DNA from 2 places in the Paenibacillus sp. J22P90 genome. Region 2 is predicted to be linked to the other one. Evidence: a T-box and tRNA genes for the amino acid it is inferred to sense, from the RefSeq annotation. Region 2 holds a T-box; the other holds one or more tRNA genes.

Region 1 (10,328 bases), on a different contig from region 2:
GAAATCGGTGTACACCGCTTGTTCTTGAAAGAAACGGATCTACTAGATAAAGAAACGTTAGAATTACGTCTACAAAAACCAGATGATGAGCGTTTGTTCTTGCTAGCTGAAGCATTCCGCAGAGGCTACACGGTAGAACAACTGCAAAACATCACGAAAATTGACTGGTGGTTCCTAAACAAAGTATCAGGGTTGATTGCTTTCGAAGCTGAAATTGCTGCGAAGGATTTGACTGCGGAACTTATCTATGAAATCAAACGTAAAGGCTTCACAGACCGTGCTGTTGCGGAAATTCGTACATTGGCAGGCTGCTCAACTTTCACGAAAGAAGCGGACGTAAGAACATTTCGTTTGCAAAACAACATCAAGCCTGTATACAAAATGGTAGATACTTGTGCAGCTGAATTCGAAGCTTCCACACCGTACTACTACTCCACATATGAGCAAGAAGATGAAGTGACAGAAACAACGAAAGAGAAAGTTGTTGTTCTTGGATCCGGTCCAATTCGTATCGGTCAAGGGATTGAGTTCGACTACTCCACAGTTCACGCGGTATGGGCGATCCAAGCTGCTGGCTATGAAGCGGTTATCATCAACAACAATCCAGAAACAGTATCAACAGACTTTAATACATCAGATCGTTTGTACTTCGAACCATTGTTCTTCGAAGACGTCATGAACGTAATTGAGCGTGAACAACCAATCGGTGTTATCGTGCAATTTGGTGGACAAACTGCGATTAATTTGGCAGCACCATTACACAAAGCAGGCGTTCGCATCCTAGGATCTGACCTTGAAAGTATCGATACAGCGGAAGATCGTAAGAAATTTGAAGCTTTGCTAAGCAAAATTTCGGTTGCACAACCTCCAGGCGGCACAGTAACATCCGTAGACCAAGCCGTTGGTACAGCAGCGAAATTCGGCTATCCAGTTATCGTTCGTCCTTCGTACGTACTAGGTGGACGCGCGATGGAAATCGTCTACTCCGATGAAGAGCTTTTGAGCTACATGGAGTATGCGGTAAAAATTAACCCTGAGCATCCGGTACTTATCGACCGTTACATGCTAGGTAAAGAGGTAGAGGTTGATGCGATTTGCGACAGAGAAACGGTTCTGATCCCAGGGATCATGGAACACGTGGAACGCGCAGGGGTTCACTCCGGTGACTCGATCGCTGTCTATCCGCCACAATCGATCTCTGATGAGATCAAGCAACAAATTATCGACATCACGACGAAAATTGGACTAGAGCTGAACGTTGTTGGTCTTGTGAACATCCAGTTTGTTATCTCCAACGATCAAGTGTATGTGATCGAGGTTAACCCGCGTTCTTCCCGTACAGTTCCATTCTTGAGTAAAGTGACGAATATCCCGATGGCGAACGTGGCGACACGCGTAATCATGGGTCAATCACTAGCTGATATGGGCTACCAAGGCGGACTATGGCCTGAAGACAAGTACGTTTCTGTCAAAGTGCCGGTATTCTCCTTCGCGAAGCTGCGCCGTGTAGATACAACGCTCGGACCTGAAATGAAGTCCACAGGTGAGGTTATGGGTCGCGATGTGAATTTTGCAAAAGCCCTGTACAAAGGCCTTATCGGTGCTGGTATGAAGATTCCTGCTGCTGGTTCCGTCGTGGTAACCGTAGCGGATAAAGATAAAGAAGAAGCGATCGAAATCTTGAAAGGCTTCTACCGTCTTGGCTACAAAATTATTGCAACAGGTGGAACTGCAGAAGCAATTGCACAAGCAGGTCTTCCAGTTACAACTGTGAACAAGCTTAGCGAAGGCTCACCGAACATTCTTGACCTCATCCGCAGCGGTGATGCTCAGTTCGTCGTGAACACTTTAACTAAGGGCAAAACGCCTGAGCGTGACGGCTTCCGTATTCGTCGTGAAGCAGTAGAGAATGGTGTCGTGTGTATGACATCCTTGGATACTGTAAGAGCGCTAGTGAATATGCTTGAAGCAATTAACTTCTCCTCACGTGCAATGCCAATACATGCCTAAGGGATGGTGCCAAAAATGAGTACGTTAACTCGCAACGATGTTACCGGACGCATTATGGTCGCCTTGGACTACGCGAACGCAGAAAATGCTGAAGGGCTGCTCAAGCAGCTCGACGGCATTCCCTGCTATATAAAGGTAGGAATGCAGCTGTTTTATGCTGCAGGTCCTACCTTTGTCGCGAGTCTGAAGGATCGCGGCTATAAGGTGTTCCTCGACGTGAAGATGCATGATATTCCGAACACGGTCAAGGGCGGCGCGGAAAGCGTGACGCGCCTAGGGGTTGATGTGTTCAATGTGCATGCAGCCGGAGGTAAGCACATGATGGAAGCGGCCTTGGAGGGTGTCGACAAGGGGCTAGCTAGTGGGGCAGCACGGCCGATTGTCATCGGCGTGACGCAATTAACCAGCACCTCGCAGCAGGTGATGAATGACGAGATCGGCCTTGCCGGTACGACCGAGCAGGCCGTTATCCGCTATGCCCGCTTGGCGCATGCCGCGGGGTTGCAAGGTGTTGTCGCGTCGCCGCTAGAGGTGACAGCGATAAAGGCGGCGTGCGGTGACGGCTTCGTCACCGTGACGCCAGGCATCCGCCCGGCGGGTGCCGACGTGGGCGACCAGTCGCGCATCATGACGCCGGCTGAGGCGTTTGCGCAGGGGACGGACTACGTCGTGATCGGGCGTCCGATCACGGGCGCATCGGACCCAAGAGCAGCGATTGAAGCGATTATCGATTCAGTTGTGTAGCACTATATTTTATTCTCGGAAGGAACGTGAAGTATGAGTAAGCTCGAAACAATCGCGCAGCATATTGCAGCGTCGTTACTAGATATTGAAGCGGTGGCTCTTCGTCCGCAGCAGCCTTTTACATGGACATCAGGACTGAAGTCTCCGATTTATTGTGATAATCGTTTGACGATGTCACACCCTGCGATCCGTGAAGCGATTGCTGATGGCTTTGCAGCGTTGATCAAAGAGAAATTCCCTGAAGCTGAGGTTGTTGCTGGAACAGCAACAGCAGGTATTCCTCATGCGGCATGGGTAGCTCAAAAGCTTGGTCTGCCAATGATCTACATTCGTGATAAAGCGAAAGGGCATGGCAAAGAGAACCTGATCGAAGGTTCTGTGAAACCAGGTCAAAAAGTCATTGTCATCGAAGACTTGATTTCTACAGGCGGAAGCTCGCTGAAAGCGGCGCTTGCTGTGAAAGATGCGGGAGCAGAAGCACTTGGCGTCCTTGCGATTTTCTCCTACGAGCTGGATAAAGCGACTGATGCGTTCGCGGAGGCAGAAATGCCACTACACACACTATCCAACTATTCGACATTGCTAGAAGTTGCTTTGGAAAAAGGCAAAATCCAGCAAGCGGATATGGAACTGCTGCGTTCCTGGAGAGTTAATCCGTCTGCATACGGCGTATAATTCTGCCTTGTTGGCGAGAATTGACGAAATATGTAGCATTCCTTTATACTAATGGAGTGCTTAATGCAAGATCTCGCGAAGAACCAAGCGCAGGTTACCGCTCCAGCGGCGCCGCATTTGGGTGCCAATCTTGACATTCGCGTCTAATAAGAAGAAGCTCTACCTTTATGAAAAGGTGAGCTTCTTTTTTTATTTGGCCTGCTTGGTAAGCAGATCGATGAAAGCTTGCAGCGGCTGGGACATCCACTTTTTCGGATGAAGCACGAGCTGTAAGTCCATAGAAAGCTGTGTGTGCGTAAAAGGGAGCTGAACGAGCTTGCCTAAGGCCAACTCATTTGCAACGGTGATACGAGGTAGTAAAGCGATCCCTAAGCCGCTCATGACACAATGTTTGATGGTTTCAACATTCCCTAATTCGAAACCGATTTGCAGCTGAACAGCATTGTCCTTCAGCAATCGTTCAAACTTCCCACGATAAATACAGCCTGCTTCCGTTACGATAAATTCCGTATTTCCAAGGTCGGCGAGCTGAATATGCTCTTGCCCAGCCAGAGGGTGGTCCACTGGAGCGATGAAGACCAGCTGTTCCTCTCGGACACTTGTACATGCAAGTGTGGGATCTGCTGGATATTGATCTAATAGGAGTCCAATATCATAATCGCCTTCTTTTACCTTGGAAAGGATAGAGGTTTCACTGTCAGGAAATAACTGGATATTAAGTCCGGGATATAGCTGCTTTAATTCATGGAGAAAAGGGGGCAAATAGTAGGCAGCTAGGGAGTTAATTGTACCGATGGTCAACGTTCCACTTACTTGATGGGCAATCATTTCTTTGGATTGATCATAGAGCTCCAACATTTGCCCAGTTAGCACAAGTAAGCTTTCACCAGGTGGTGTGAGCCGCAATTGTCGCCCATATCTTTCGAATAAGGGAACACCATATTCACGTTCCAGCTTTTGAATTTGCATCGTAATGCTGGATTGCACATAGCCTAATTCTTCTGCAGCACGTGTGAAGCTTTTCCTTCGAGCAACCTCTCGGAAGGTGCGGAAATACGTCAGATCCATGACTAGCCTCGCTTTAATATCAAAATTTTTGATGAGTTCTATCATTTATTATAGCTAACTGTGATGGATAGTTCCATGCTAAAGTAAATGTACAAACAAACGAGGCAGGGAGATGGTTGATATGCTAAAAGAACAGGACCTACAGGGGATTTATGTACCGATCATCACCCCTTTTGATGAAGAATGTGAAGTGGATGCAGCATCCTTTTATAACCAGGCTTATAACTTGTTTCAAGATGAAATAGATGGGTTGGTTGTCAATGGAACGACAGGGGAATCACCTACCATTACGAAAGACGAACTAGGCGTCTTGTTCGCTACCGCACAGGCGGCTCGCGATGCTGCTCATGTGCAAGTCCCGCTCGTCGTTGGAACAGGCACGAATGATACGTTATCCACGGTTAAAAAGACAGAGCAGGCTGGAGAGCTCGGAGCCGAAGCAGCTTTAGTTGTCGTTCCTTATTACAACCGGCCAAGCCAGCAGGGGATTATTGAACATTTTCGCCGTGTTGCAAGTGTTGGCGTACCGGTGATATTGTATGATGTACCACATCGTACAGGTGTAACGTTGGAACTCGATACCGTGCGTACGATTCTCGACATCGACGGTGTTATCGGGATGAAAGACAGCACGCCGAATACGGGGCTAGTTACGGAGTTGACGCGACTTGGCTCTAAACCTGTTCTCTGCGGCGAAGATTCACTGCTGTATGCAGCGCTGCAGTCCGGGGCTAAAGGTGTGATGAGTGCTTCTGCGAACGTGGAGACGGAGCGGTTTGTATCGTTCTATCGGAGTTTTGTGGCTGGTGAATTGGAGCAAAGTCGCAAAGAATTCGAAGACCTGCTTCCGCTTGTTCGCTTGCTCTTTCAAGAGCCGAATCCAGCTCCGCTCAAATGGCTGCTTCATCAACAAGGCGTCATAGCCTCGGGAGCATTGCGTTTGCCGCTTTTGCCAGTGACAGAGAGTTTGCAAGCGAAATTAGCGGTGTATTTGTAGAGTAGGAGTGTGTTAAGGGTGGAACGAAAAAAAGTGTTCACAGGTTCTCCGTGGGAGCCGGTTGTTGGCTACTGTCGTGCGATTCGTGTTGGCGACCGTATTGAGGTGGCAGGGACAACGGCGATGAAGGATGGCGAGGTTGTTGGCGTTGGCGATGCCTATGAACAGGCTAGATTCATTTTGGAGACGATCGAGCAAGCGTTGAATGAGCTAGGTGCACAGCTGGCAGATGTCATACGTACACGCATGTATGTGACGGATATTACGCGATGGGAAGAGTTTGGTAGAGCGCATGGGGAGTTTTTTCGGGATGTGCAGCCTGTGGCGACCATGGTTGAGGTGAAGGCGCTGATAGACCCGCAATTGCTGATTGAGATCGAGGTGGAGGCGGTTGTTAGAGGATAGTCCACGATTAGGCGTCGTTTAACGGACATAGGCGTCACTATACTGCTGTAATCGTCTAAATAGAATTCTAACGGACACTAGAGTCACTATTGCCTCATTAGGGGAGCGAATCTCCTATTTTGAGCCAAATAGTGGTCTCAGTGTCCGTTAGACGTTAAAGTAGGTCGTTGTTTTTTACGTATAAGCTCATTTGTGTCCGTTAGCAGCAGCCAACGTTTAGCCCACTCGTTTACCTAAAATGATCAAATCACGCTCTATGCCATCCAATTCGGCGACGCCGGGCAGATGCGCCCAATTGGTGAAGCCGAATTTGCGGAAAAGCTGCAGACTCGGCTCATTATGGCCGAAAATAAAGCCTAACAATGATTTCAAACCAAGCTTAGGACTTGCTTCCAGTGCATGTTCCATCAACAAGCGTCCAATACCTTGACCGCGATATGCTTCATCTACATAAATGCTAACTTCCGCAGTGGCGTTATAGGCGGGTCGCCCATAGAACGACTGGAAGCTCAGCCAGCCACAGATGCTGCCCTCATTTTCAAGCACCCATAAAGGGCGAAAATCAGGGGAGTGCTCATGAAACCATCGCTCACGACTGGCTGTTGTGACAGGCTCCGTATCTGCGGTAACCATACGACCTGCGATTGTTGAGTTGTAAATGCGTACGATTTCAGCTAAATCTTCCAATTGTGCATCGCGGATATGTAATTGCTTCCCCATGAAATTTACTCCTTTTGCTTAAGCTTAATTAGATGCTATTTCGTCTCGGATTGAGCAGCAAGCTTCAGCCAGTAACGGCTGATTGTTTCCGTGCCATTGTCCCAATTCATCAAATGGAAATGCTCATTCGGTGCATGCAAATTCTCCCCAGGCAATCCGAACCCCATCAACACTACAGGGGCATCCAGCACACGGCCTAATACTTCAACAATTGGGATTGACCCACCGCTCCGCGTGTATACCGGAAATTCACCGAAGGTTTCCTCATAAGCTTCCGCCGCCGCAACCATAACAGGCTCATCGATCGGTGTGATAAAAGGATTGCCTCGCAATTGACGGTCCAACGTAATGGACACGCCTGGCAGCGATTGTGCATGAATATGGGCTTCGACCAAATCCATGATTTCCTCAGGCACCTGCGCAGCGACTAAACGACATGCGATTTTAGCAATAGCACGATTTGGAATGATCGGTTTGATCCCCTCACCTTGGAAACCGCCACTTACGGAAGTGATTTCGAGTGTAGGTCGGGAAGTCGTTTGCTCATAGAAGGAGAAGCCTTTTTCTCCGTACAGATCCGTTACATTTAAATTCGTGCGAACCTTGTTTTCATCGGGTTCCACTTGCTTGAACGCCTCTCGTTCTTTGTCAGAAAGGGCAATAACACGGTCATAGAAACCTTGTACCGCTACTCGACCATCCTCGTCATGAAAGGAGCTTAGCAGCTTGGACAACGCGTGAATCGGGTTTTGTACCGCACCGCCGAAAAGTCCGGAATGCAGATCGCTATTCGCACCGTCGATGGTGATCTCGAATCCAGCTAAGCCACGCAGGCCATACATAAGCGCTGGCTTGCCAGGACCGTGCATTTGCGTGTCGGATAATACTACCGAATCGGCTTGCAATTTCGCTGCATGATCTTCAACAAAAGCGGGGAGGTTTTTACTCGCGATTTCTTCCTCGCCTTCAATACAGAACTTCACGTTAACGGGAAGCGTCCCATGTGTTTGGAGGAAAGCTTCAACCACCTTTACGTAAAGCAAAAGCTGGCCTTTATCGTCCGTGCTGCCACGTCCGAAGAGCTTATTATCACGAATAATCGGCTCAAAAGGAGGCGTTTCCCACAGCTCTAAAGGCTCTGCAGGCTGTACATCATAATGGCCATAAATCAGAACCGTCGGTTTGCCAGGTGCGTGCAGCCAATCCGCGTAAACAACGGGGTGACCTTTCGTTGGCATGATTTCGACATTCTCAAGTCCTGCTTTTGTCAATGATTGTGCAGTCCACTCAGCACACCGCTGTATATCGGGTTGATGCTGGGCAACCGCACTAATGCTTGGAATTCGCAAAAACGCCAAGAGTTCCTCTATGTGTTCATCCCTATGCGTTTGTAAGTAGCTTTTGATCGATTCAATCATGGTTGTTTGCTCCTTTTTTCTGCTGCCAAATAGTCTACATCACTTAACTTCCCCAAAAGCAGGGAAATTCCTGCTATTCCTGTAAACCGTCACATTTTATTTGTCATATGGTCAAAAAAAGCTGGATTTTCGTCCAATGAGGGTACGCCGTGACTTGGATTGCTAATAAGAGAACCTTATTATGGTTAAGCTAGAGGTAACGATCTGAATATAATGGAGTGATGAACATGAACTGGATTTATTGGGCGAAGTTATATGACTCGAAGTTTCAAGCTGGCTGTTTAGCGAAAAGAATGGAAGAAGATTGGTGGATCTATGGGTATGAGTGCCCGCAGGAAGTTGAAGTTTACAAGTCGAAAAAAGGTCGTTTTGGCGTAAGGTATAACACCTAAAAGATTAAACTTTGCATAAATTAACGCTTGACTAAGCCCGCGCCGTTAGTGTATATTTATTTTTGTCGCTGTTGAGCGGCACACATGACGCGGGGTGGAGCAGCTCGGTAGCTCGTCGGGCTCATAACCCGAAGGCCGCAGGTTCAAATCCTGCCCCCGCAACCAAATTTCATTAGGGCCTATAGCTCAGTTGGTTAGAGCGGTCGGCTCATAACCGATTGGTCGGGGGTTCGAGTCCCTCTGGGCCCATAGCACGGAAACCCTTGGTAGATAAGGGTTTTTATTTATTTTAGAGACAAAACAAGCCTCTCGTTTTCCATCGTGATGATGGAAATGAGGGGCTTGTGCACATTTTGAGCACTTTAGGCAGAAATCCGTCTGAGCCATCATCCTTCCAACGGAAGCCGAATCTCGATCAATGTTCCTTCATTTATTTTACTTTGATACGTAATACTGCCATGGTGTTGTTTAATAATCTTATGGCTGATCATAAGCCCGAGCCCAGTTCCCTTTTCTTTCAGCGTATAAAAAGGCTGCCCTAAACGAGGCATTATCTCCTCAGGTATCCCACAACCTTGATCTTTAACCACAATCACACACTCATCTTCCACTTGTCGCAGACTGATCTGAATCTCTCCGCCATGAGGCATGGACTCTATGGCATTCTTTAAAATGTTGAGAAAGACCTGTTTTAACTGGTTTTTTTCACAGGTTATAAATAAACTAGCAAGTTCGACATTCAATATAAATTCAATATTGCGCAAGAGGGCCTGGGGTGAGAGAAACTCGACCGTATGTTTAATTAATTCTTTTAGATCCGTTCGGGAAAGTTGAGCAGCTTGCGGTTTGGCCAAAGAAAGGAGTTCACTCGTAATGATTTCAATACGTTCCAGCTCACTAAGGAGTAAATCATTATATTTGATCCAGGGATTTTCCTTTTTGTAAATTTGAAGAAAGCCTTTAATGGTTGTAAGTGGATTTCGAATTTCATGAGCGACACCTGCTGCCATTTCCCCGACAATGGAAAGCTTCTCCGACTGCAATAGGAATTGTTCTGCTTTTTTGCGTTCAGAGATATCTCTGCTAATAATGACGATGTGTTCGACACTACCGCAAGTTCCTTTAACCGGCATACAGCGAGATTCAAATTCGATCCAATGTCCTTCTATATGCAGTAACCGGAATTCCATAGCATGTGATTCCATCTTTTCAAACATTTTAGTTAATGTATGCTTAAATATGCTCAAATCATCGGGATGTATGAGCTTACAAATTTCCGTACCTTGCAATTTTAAGTTCTGATAACCCAATACGTGCTCATGAGAAGGCGAAAAGTAACTAATGTAATGACCTTTATCCATAACCATGATAAGGTCGGATGTATTTTCAGCAATCAATCGATATTTGGATTCACTGGTTTCTAAGTTTTTCTCGATGGATTTTTTCTCGGTAATGATTCTTCGGAGTCTCTCATTGGATTCAATCAATAAGCCCCCGAGGATGACACCCAACAATACAAACAATACGTATTGAAGGTGAAAAAGAGGCTGGTCCAGTAAAATTTGAAACGAAAGTACAGTCACCATATAGAGAAAAATATAGGCTCCATATAAGATTGCGCTTTTTCTAAGCGGAGAGAGATGCTTAATTACCGCATGGAGGGCAGAGAGTACTGTCATGATGAGTGCCCATCCCACGATTGCAGGTACCCAATTTCCACTGGCGTATAGCCTTGCAAGTAAAGAGAAAAAACCAGTAATTAATCCTGCCACTGGACCAAAATAAGTGAAAATTAGAATGACAGGGGCATACCGAATGTCGTAAGAAAAGCCTAGTTGCTTAACCGACAACATGACAAGAATAATGGAAACAAGCCCCCCATAAAATCCTGCCCAAAGG
Region 2 (10,328 bases):
AAGCATGTTTCAGGATGCCGTGCGCGTCCGTATCTGGATGTCGCCAGGCGGCGACGTGGTGACCAACCTGAAATAGAAATGCGCCAAGGTGCATGTGCCGTTGATTATGATGAGTCATTTTTTTGCCTCCAATTCGTGAAATAAAAAAAGACTCCGTAAGATGAGCAACGTCTTAAACGCTGTCAGTTAGGGAGCCTTTGGATGACCAATGAGCTAATTTATGTTGTTGGAGTCATGTTATCAGGTTATTCCCGATTATTCAAGTGGGTTTTATGAGAAATAATGATTGACCCAATGAAAGGGCTGGTGTTATGATCGCTTTACATTCAAGATTTTTGCAGTTTTGTATCTCATATGAATAAGTCCACCGGACAACTGGAGGCTTCCAATTCGATTCTTACGTAGAATCGGGTCGGGAGTCTTTGTGTTTTTAAGATTCCTGAAGGAGTGATGTGTTATGTCAAGTATTCATTCGCAGAAGCAAGTAAGGAGGGGGCAGCAATGAGTGTCATTACACTAGATATCGATCTGCCTCACAAATGGTTTCACACGCCTCAAGGCACTCGGATTGAAGCTCTGAACAACATTCATTTAAGCATTAAACAAGGTGAATTTATTACGATTATCGGACCCAGCGGATGCGGTAAAAGCACGCTTCTAAAGATCATTGCAGGACTAGATACGGAGCATGAGGGAAAAGTGTTGCTGGATGGCCAGCAGGTTGTTAAGCCTGGTATTGATAAAGGGTTTATTTTTCAAGAGCATCGCTTATTTCCTTGGTTAACTGTTGAGAAAAATATAGCCGCCGATCTTTCCTTAAAGGATCCTGAGGTGCGCAAAAGAGTCGATGAATTGATTGAATTGGTCAAGCTGAAAGGCTTCGAGAAAGCTTACCCGCGAGAATTATCCGGGGGAATGTCGCAACGCGTGGCGATTGCAAGAGCTCTGCTGCGTGATCCTAAAGTGCTGCTGCTGGATGAACCGTTCGGAGCGCTGGATGCTTTTACACGATCACATCTACAGGAGGTTGCTCTGAACATTTGGGAAGCGAAACGCACGACGATGGTGCTGGTTACCCATGATATTGATGAGGCTGTCTTCCTTGCGAACCGTGTCGTTGTGATGAATGCAAGGCCAGGTACAATTCGTAACATTATTTCGGTCGATCTGCCGCATCCGAGAAAGAAAGCGTCGGTTTCCTTTTTGGAATTGCGCAAAGTCGTGATGAGTGAATTCGAGCGGGTCGAAGAATTGGAGCTTATCGATAGCTCAGGTATTTAAAAGAAAATAAGAGAAGAGGTGAATCCGTATGAGTCAAGCAGAAGTAGTAACAGGGGTTGGAAAGGGACTTGTACAAGCAAAGGCTCCCAAAGAAGCACAGTCTCCCCAGCAAAGCCAAAGCGCATTGAAAGCAGCGAAAAAAGATTCGAAGTGGCTGCTCGTCGTAAGAGGATCGATTTTGCCGTTAACCGTCCTTATCATTTGGCAAATTGTCGGTTCGTTAGGCATTATTTCGAAGACGCTGCTCCCGACGCCAGCTGAAATTGGGGTTGCCTTTTATGACCTGCTCATTACCGGGGAGTTATTTAAACATTTGAAAATCAGTATTTGGCGCGCAGCGGTTGGATTTTTGGTAGGAGGAAGTTTGGGGCTGCTATTCGGTTTATTAGTGGGCCTATTCCGCAAGTTTGAGCAGTCGGTAGACCCTTCGGTACAAATGCTGCGGACGATTCCCCACTTGGCGATTACGCCGCTATTCATTTTATGGTTCGGTTTTGGGGAGTTTTCAAAAATCTTATTAATTGCAAAAGGCGCCTTTTTTCCGCTTTATGTACAGACGTTTCTAGGCATCCGCAATGTGGATTCCAAATTGTTCGATGTAGCGCGCGTGCTGGAATTTAATCGAATTCAACAAATAACGAAGCTGGTGCTTCCGGCAGCGCTGCCTAACATTTTATTAGGATTGCGATTATCTATTGGGGTCGCTTGGCTCGGCTTAGTCGTGGCTGAAATCATGGGCTCCAGCGAAGGCGTGGGGTATCTGATTATGGATGCCAGACAGTTTTCACAGACGGCGATTGTGTTCGTCGGCATCTTAATTTTTGCTTTTGTCGGAAAAGGTTCAGATTCGCTGGTGCGGGTATTAGAGAAAAAGCTGCTCAAATGGCGAGACAGCTTTAATGGTTAAAAGGCCAATTTAACTAATCGTGAGGAGATGTTGGAGATGAGTATCGGACAAAGAAGATTGGGCAGATCAGGGTTAAAAGTATCCGAAGTGAGTCTCGGAACGATGGCTTTCGGTCGCTGGATTGATGAGAAAGCATCGGCAGAGGTGCTCGATACGGCGTTAGCATCAGGAATTACTTTGATCGATACAGCCGATGTGTATGGCTCAGGGATGGATAAAGGGAATCCGCTCGAAACGGGCGAATCCGAAACGATTCTAGGCAATCTGCTGGGCGCGCGCAGACATCAAATTGTTCTCGCCACCAAGGTTCACGGCAGAGTGGGACTAGGACCGAATGATGCGGGCCAGAGCCGATATCATATTGAACGTGCGATCGACAATAGCTTGAAAAGGCTAAAAACGGACTACATCGATCTCTATCAAGTGCATCGCTTCGATGAAGAAACACCGCTGGAAGAAACGTTGCGTGCGTTGGATGATCTGGTGCGAAAAGGAAAAGTTCGCTATATCGGCGCTTCCAATTATGCCGCTTGGCAAATTGCCAAGGCGCACGGCATCTCCGCTCGGCTTGGACTGGAAAGATACGAAAGCATCCAGCCGGAATACAGTCTCATCGCTCGGGGCATTGAGCAGGAACTGTTGCCTCTAGCCGCATCCGAAGGCGTCGGCGTCATTGTGTACAGTCCTCTTGGACGCGGCCTGCTGACAGGCAAGTACAGCTACGGCGGGCAGCCGCCGATTGGGTCGCGCGGAGCCGCAGGCGAGCAGCGTCTGAAGGTGCTGCTGGAGCAGAAGCGCAATTTCCACATCGTGGAGCAGCTGAAGCCGATTGCGGATCGGAGAGGCTGGACGTTGGCTCAGCTAGCGCTGAACTGGGTGTTGAGCCAACCGGCGATAACGTCTGCGATACTCGGTGTTTCCAAGCCGCAGCATATTACTGAAGTGCTGCCGGTTCTAGGCGAGAAGCTAAGCAGCGAGGAGCTTAATGAGATTGACGCGATTACAAGCGGCAAGCAATTGGAGTTGATCACCCGATGAGCGAGACGAAGCGGAAGGTGCATTTGAACGTGTTTTTGCGAGCGGCCGGTCATCATGAAGCGGCATGGCGTCATCCGGAGGTGTATCCGGAAGGGGATCTCGACATTCATTATTTGAGCAAAATGGCGCTGATCGCCGAACGGGGTCTGATGGACTCGGTTTTTTTAGCGGACGGCTATGCCGGACGTACGGCTAAGCTTGAGCCGTTTACGCAATTGGCTGCGTTGGCAGCCGTTACTCGTCATATCGGACTCATTGCAACAGTTGGGACAGTTTACAATGAGCCGTTCCACGTAGCCAGACAATTTGCTTCGCTTGACCACATTAGCGGAGGGCGGGCAGGATGGAATATCGTGACGGGTGCTGGCGATGCTTCGCACAACTTCGGCCGATCCGAACATCCTGAACTTACCGAGCGCTACATCAGCGCAGAGGAATTCGTTGAAGTGGTCAAGCAGCTGTGGGATAGCTGGGAGGATGATGCGCTTGTGTACGATAAACAGGCTGGCATCCTCATTGCGGAGGACAAAGTTCGTGAGATCAACTTTAAAGGCAATGTGTATGCCGTTAAGGGGCCACTGAATATTCCGCGTCCGCCGCAAGGCTATCCCGTGCTTGTTCAGGCGGGTTCATCCGAGCAAGGCAGGGAGCTTGCTGCGCGTACGGCCGAGGTTATCTTTACCGCACAACAGACGTTTGGTGCTGGTCAGGCGTTTTATTCGGATGTCAAAGGGAGACTGAAAAAGTACGGCCGCTCGGCTGATGAGCTGCATATTTTGCCCGGACTCAGCCCAATCGTTGCGGATACGGGGGCTGAAGCTCGTGACATTGAAGCTGAGCTGAATGGGTTAATGGATTTGCCTAAAGCGTTGCGTGCGATGTCCGAGCGCTTCGATGTCGATCTGGCAGCGTATCCGCTGGACGGTCCCGTTCCGCTGGACAAAGCCAAGACGGCTGAAGCGTTCAACGGCATTCGCAGCCGTCAGGAAGTCATTCTCGATGCGGCCCGCCGTGAAGGCATGACGATTCGGCAGCTGATCTACCGCCATGCGGGCGGCCATGGACATATTACATTTACCGGCTCGACGCTGCAGGTTGCCGATTTTATTGAGCAATGGTTCCGCGGGGGCGCGTCCGATGGGTTCAATATTTTGCCGCAGACGTTCCCCGGCGGGTTGGAAGCCTTCGTGCAGAAGGTTATCCCCGAGCTTCAGAATCGGGGCTTGTTCCGTACAGCTTACGAAGGGAAGACCCTTCGGGAGAACCTAGGGCTGGCGCGGCCAGGCAATGTGCGAAGCTTGGGTGACGCGCGAGCGGCGGGAGCTGTAAGACCCTGAAGGGTCTTACAGTACATATCGCAGACACGGGAGAGGACTTCATCGCCCAAGCTTCTGGTCACTATCCCCTCGGCTCAGGCTTCGACGCAAGCCAACCTGAGCGAAGGGAATAGTGGCTATAGATGCGTAGCCAAGCACAGTTCGGCAACATTTCTGAAGTCATAAAGCTTGTTTTTGCTTCCCATACAGATTGTGCTAAAATATGGATAGGCAGATTCATACTCTGCGTATGCTAGCGCACATCGATTTCCAAAATATTAATTTGGGAGGTTATAGTATGGATGATTATTTTTTGGTAAAAGACGGTAAAATTGTACGCTGGGACGGGCTTACTCTTGGAGGAACTAAAATTCGAGCCGACGAGTTAATAGAGTCTTTTGGACGTAAGGCTCTTGAAGAAATCGAGCGCTTTGGTTCTTATACGATTAAAAAAGCTTAAAACCGAGTATCCCGACTTCGGGTAAATGATAGCACAATAATTCGTCAGGCTGCCGATATCCATCATCGGCAGCCTGTTTCTATAATGGCAGGCTAGAACACGGTTGACATTTCTTCATTTTGATGCAAAAATAAATTAACTGAATGTTCGAATAAATTCATTGACGAGAAAGAGTACACTAAGCCCTTGTTCCACAGAGAGTTGGCACACGCTGAAAGCCAACGTTCAAGCTTTAGTCGAAAATCCTCTCCGAGAAGGAAAGCTGAAGAAGTGATGTAAGCTGACCCGGGGTCCTGCCGTTACAAAGGACGCGTATGATGGTACGTAGTGAGGTGTCGTAGGATTATGTTTTTCATAATCTGTGCGGAACTAGGGTGGTATCGCGAGATGAAATCTCGTCCCTTATGGGGCGGGATTTTTTTGCGTTTTTCCAATGTATCCGTCAATGAATGAACTTCAAGTTATAGCCAGCGGGAGGATGAGAAGTATGAGAAAAGTTGATGTGAAAGAGATGGCAAGGAATCGCGAGCTTCGAGTTCTCGAGCAGTGGAAACAAAACAATACATTTCGCAAATCCATTGAAAACCGCGAGGGGAAGCCGAATTTTGTTTTCTACGAAGGACCTCCGACTGCAAATGGGGAGCCGCATATCGGGCATGTACTTGGGCGTGTTATCAAGGATTTCATTGGCCGTTACAAAACGATGTCCGGTTACCGCGTCGTCCGCAAAGCAGGTTGGGATACGCATGGTCTTCCCGTCGAACTAGGTGTGGAGAAAAAATTAGGCATTTCCGGCAAACAGGAAATCGAGACATACGGCATCGCCGAGTTCGTGGAGAAGTGCAAAAGCAGTGTTTTCGAATATGAGAAACAGTGGCGTGAAATGACCGAAGCGATCGCCTACTGGACGGACATGGAGAACCCGTATGTGACGCTGACGAACGAGTATATCGAGAGTGTATGGCACATTTTAGCTACCATTCATCGAAAAGGGCTGCTGTATAAAGGTCATCGCGTAAGCCCGTATTGCCCGGACTGTCAGACAACGCTGAGCTCTCACGAAGTTGCGCAAGGGTATGAAGATGTCAAGGATTTGAGTGCCACCGTGAAGTTCACTAGCACGAATAGTGGAGAGCATTTTCTGGCATGGACGACAACGCCATGGACGCTGCCTGCCAATGTTGCTCTGGCTGTGAACAAAGATTTGGATTATGCCAAAGTTAAGCAAAATGGTGAAGTGTATATCGTCGCTAGCCAGCTCGTTGAAAAAGTAATGAAAGAGAACTATGAGATCCTATCCACGCATAAAGGTTCTGAGTTTGTAGGCACTTCCTATGTGGCGCCATTTGGCTATCTGCGTGTGAACAAAGGACATATCGTTGTCGATGCGGATTATGTCAGTGACGCCAGCGGTACTGGCATCGTCCATATCGCTCCAGCTCACGGAGAAGATGATTATCGTACCGTTCGTCAGCACGAATTGGATTTTGTAAATGTCGTGAACGCGGCAGGTCGGTATACCGATCAAATCACTGATTTTGCAGGACGGTTCGTGAAAGATTGCGACGTGGATATTGTCAAAAACTTGTCCGAGCGTCATCTGTTGTTTTCCAAAGAACGATATGAGCATAGCTATCCTTTCTGTTGGCGCTGCAAATCGCCGCTGCTCTATTACGCGACAGAGAGTTGGTTCATCAAAACGACGGCCATCAAAGATCAGTTAATTGAGAACAATAGCCAGATCACTTGGTATCCCTCGCATCTTCGTGAAGGACGTTTCGGTAAATTTCTGGAAGATCTCGTTGATTGGAATATCAGCCGGAACCGCTATTGGGGAACGCCGCTAAATGTGTGGGTTTGCCAAGATTGTTCAGTGGAATATGCACCGGACAGCCACCAGGATCTTCGTGATCGGTCCATCCATCCCATCGATGAAAGTCTTGAACTGCATAAACCCTACGTGGATGATGTGAAGCTACGGTGCTCTTGCGGAGGTATCATGGATCGAACCTCAGAAGTGATCGACGTCTGGTTCGACAGCGGGTCCATGCCATTTGCCCAGTATCATCAGCCTTTTGAGCATACGGATCAATTTCGTGAACAGTATCCTGCCGACATGATCTGCGAGGGGATTGATCAGACGAGGGGTTGGTTTTTCAGCTTGCTGGCCGTCTCCACGCTTTATAATGGGAAAGCTCCTTATAAGGCTGTTCTATCAACAGGTCATGTACTGGATGAGCATGGTCAAAAAATGTCCAAAAGCAAAGGCAACGGCATTGATCCTTGGGAAATCATCAACGAATATGGGGCGGATGCGTTTCGGTGGGCGTTGTTATCCGATAGTGCACCTTGGAATAGCAAACGTTTTTCCAGGCAAATCGTAGCTGAAGCGAAGTCTAAAGTCATCGATACGATCACGAATACGCATGCTTTTTATGCGCTGTATGCGACGATAGATGGGTATCAACCTGAAGAACATCCGCGGCAGGTCGCTGTGCATGTATTGGACCGCTGGATCTTGTCGAGATTGCATAGCACCTTGCAGCATGTTATAAAAGGGCTCGAGATCTACGATTTCTTGAATCCAGCGAAGCAAATCGAAGCTTTTGTAGATGAGATGAGCAATTGGTATATCCGGCGTTCTCGGGATCGTTTTTGGGGCAATGGATTAAACGCTGATAAATGTTCAGCCTATCAAACATTACGGGACGTTTTGCTGACGCTTGCCAAAATGATAGCCCCGTATGCGCCGCTAATGGCAGATGATTTGTACGATAATTTAGGAGGCGTGGAAAGTGTTCATCTGACTGACTATCCGGTCGTGAACGAGGCTTTACGTGATCCAGCACTTGAAAATGATATGGAAGCTGTGCGGCAAATCGTAGAATTAGCTCGCAATATTCGGAATGAAACAGGCATCAAGACCCGCATGCCGCTGTCTGAGCTGCTCATTTCACTTGACCGTGACTGTAATCTGAGTCAATTCGAAGACATCATCAAAGATGAGATCAACGTCAAAGAAATCCGAGTCGTGCAGAGTGATGCCGGTTTCGTGCACTACAATTTTAAATTAAACTTGAAAACAGCGGGTAAAAAGTATGGTAGATTCGTGGGTCCTGTGCAAAATCATTTGAAAGGCCTGTCCGCCCAGGAAGCGAAAGCTGCCTTCGACAACGGCTATCTGGATGTTACAGTCGATGGAGAAGCTCTGCACATCCTACTGGATGATTTACTTGTGGAAAAACAAGCAAATGAAGGCTTCGCCTCAGCAACTGGTTACCAAATGACAGTCGCCTTAAATACGACTATCACTGAAGAGTTAGAGCAGGAAGGTATGGTTAGAGAGGTCATCCGTTCCGTTCAGGACTATCGTAAAAAGCTAGGACTCCCTATTGATCAACGTGTACATCTCGTACTCGATGTGGATGACAAGTTGAAAGCGGCGTTAACGCGGTTTGAGCATGTTTTGCAGGAAAGCGTGTTGCTGACACGTGTTAGCTATGCCAAAGAACCCCAGATGGAGTCGGTGTTGATCGGGGAAAATCATGTAGGTTTGTTGATTGAGTAGTGTGAAATCAAAGTGAGTAACAGGCTGCCTGTATGTTGGGCAGCTTTTTTTATGACGGCGCAGCCATTCATTTTAGCAGAAAATGTAGAAAAAACTCCCCTTTTTCCGAATGGAATAAAGGACTATTGGCATGGAAATAAGCTGGACCGTGGAACCAGAGAAGTAGAAAAGATAGAAAATCTGACTCATACAAGCCTCATGTCATAGCTGATTCCTGCCTACGTTGCAGTAGGACCCAAATGATGACGAATGAACAACAATGATCGATTCCTCATACAAAAAGTAGAAAAATATGGGTCTTATATCACGCTTTAGATGTTGTTTTTGCTAATAGATACCGAAGACACGAGGTACATATGCCCTTGGGTCTTTTGAATCTAGCTAAGCATTTGGCAAATGTCTAAGATTGGAAATGAGATTATTTTACAAAATGCGAGGAGAATCGATATGACAGCAACGCAACATTCGGAATGGGGGAGCCTGACGTCAGGTACCCGCCTATTTAAGTTAGCGATTTTGCTTGGATTTATGGTAGTAGGACTAGCTTGCCTATTTACCTTCTCTAGTAAAGCTTCAGCTCATGGGTACATAGAATCGCCAAGTAGTCGCTCACTGTTATGTAACCAAGGGGCTAACACGAATTGTGGAGCTATTCAATATGAACCGCAAAGTGTAGAAGGTAAAGGTGGATTCCCAGCATCGGGGCCGGCAGACGGTCAGATTGCGGGAGCAGCCAAGTATTTTGAACTGGATGCTCAAACGTCGAATCGTTGGAAAAAGGTTGAGATGAAAGGTGGAGAAAATGCATTCACCTGGAAGTTTACGGCCAATCACGTGACGAAGGAATGGAAATATTACATTACTAAAAAAGGCTGGGACCCGAATAAGCCGCTTACTCGCGATCAACTGGAGTCGAAGCCTTTCTGCACAGTGGATGGCGGCAATGTGAAACCGGAAATGACAGTCACTCATAAATGTCAGGTGCCGACGGATCGGACTGGTTATTATATCATCCTAGGCGTGTGGGAGATTGGTGACACGGGGAATGCCTTTTATCAGGCGATCGATGTCAATCTGACACAAGGCGACGGCACGGTTACACCTGATCCGGAGCCAGTCGTGTTGCCAAACGCGCCAATCGGTATCTGGTGCTCTACGCATACAGAGAGCAGCATTACGATTTCATGGACGGCATCAACGGCATCAACGGCATCCGCAGGTATTAAGAATTATGAAGTTAGTCGCGATGGTAAACTGGTCGGTACAACAACACAAACGGCGTATACCGACAACGGTTTGCCAGCTAACACCACATATGCGTATACGTTAGTAGCGGTAGATAATGCTGGAAACCGTTCGGCAGCTAGTACACCAGTATCGGCAAGCACCCTGCCAGTGGTAACACCAGCGCCAGATACGGAGGCGCCAAAGCAACCGACGGGATTAGCCGCCAGTAACGTAACTGAATCGGCACTTACACTCAGTTGGGCGGCTGCCGTGGACAATGTCGGTGTGACGAAATATGAAGTGTATCGCGACGGTAAGCTGGTTAGCACAACGACTTCACGAACTTTTTCGGATAGCGGTTTGAATGCTGCGACAGCATACGCATATACCGTTACTGCGCTAGATGCAGCCGGTAACCGCTCCACGGCTAGTGCTGCGCTGACAGTTACAACGAAATCGGCGACGATTACGCCTACACCTGGAACGGCTCCAGCATGGGATAGCTCCAAGATCTATCTAGCTGGTGACAAA

The links. The T-box of region 2 lies ahead of ileS (isoleucine--tRNA ligase). A T-box ahead of a tRNA ligase gene usually reads a tRNA of that ligase, here a tRNA-Ile.
Region 1: it encodes a tRNA-Ile, which carries the amino acid that the T-box ahead of ileS (isoleucine--tRNA ligase) is inferred to sense. The anticodon was not compared.

What each region holds. Positions count from the first base shown of each region.
Region 1 covers NZ_JCAUAY010000005.1:173,343-183,670, forward strand. The annotation lists gene carB (carbamoyl-phosphate synthase large subunit) at 1-2,010, shown strand, start outside; gene pyrF (orotidine-5'-phosphate decarboxylase) at 2,026-2,754, shown strand; gene pyrE (orotate phosphoribosyltransferase) at 2,788-3,429, shown strand; gene AC58UX_RS18120 (LysR family transcriptional regulator) at 3,619-4,542, opposite strand; gene dapA (4-hydroxy-tetrahydrodipicolinate synthase) at 4,619-5,494, shown strand; gene AC58UX_RS18130 (RidA family protein) at 5,513-5,899, shown strand; gene AC58UX_RS18135 (GNAT family N-acetyltransferase) at 6,116-6,619, opposite strand; gene AC58UX_RS18140 (dipeptidase) at 6,655-8,037, opposite strand; gene AC58UX_RS18145 (hypothetical protein) at 8,265-8,429, shown strand; tRNA gene AC58UX_RS18150 (tRNA-Met) at 8,518-8,594, shown strand; tRNA gene AC58UX_RS18155 (tRNA-Ile) at 8,605-8,678, shown strand; gene AC58UX_RS18160 (ATP-binding protein) at 8,816-10,328, opposite strand, start outside.
Region 2 covers NZ_JCAUAY010000010.1:203,057-213,384, forward strand. The annotation lists gene AC58UX_RS27350 (LLM class flavin-dependent oxidoreductase) at 1-118, opposite strand, end outside; gene AC58UX_RS27355 (ABC transporter ATP-binding protein) at 502-1,281, shown strand; gene AC58UX_RS27360 (ABC transporter permease) at 1,310-2,188, shown strand; gene AC58UX_RS27365 (aldo/keto reductase) at 2,225-3,226, shown strand; gene AC58UX_RS27370 (LLM class flavin-dependent oxidoreductase) at 3,223-4,563, shown strand; gene AC58UX_RS27375 (hypothetical protein) at 4,841-5,002, shown strand; T-box leader at 5,154-5,408, shown strand; gene ileS (isoleucine--tRNA ligase) at 5,490-8,570, shown strand; gene AC58UX_RS27385 (lytic polysaccharide monooxygenase) at 9,018-10,328, shown strand, end outside.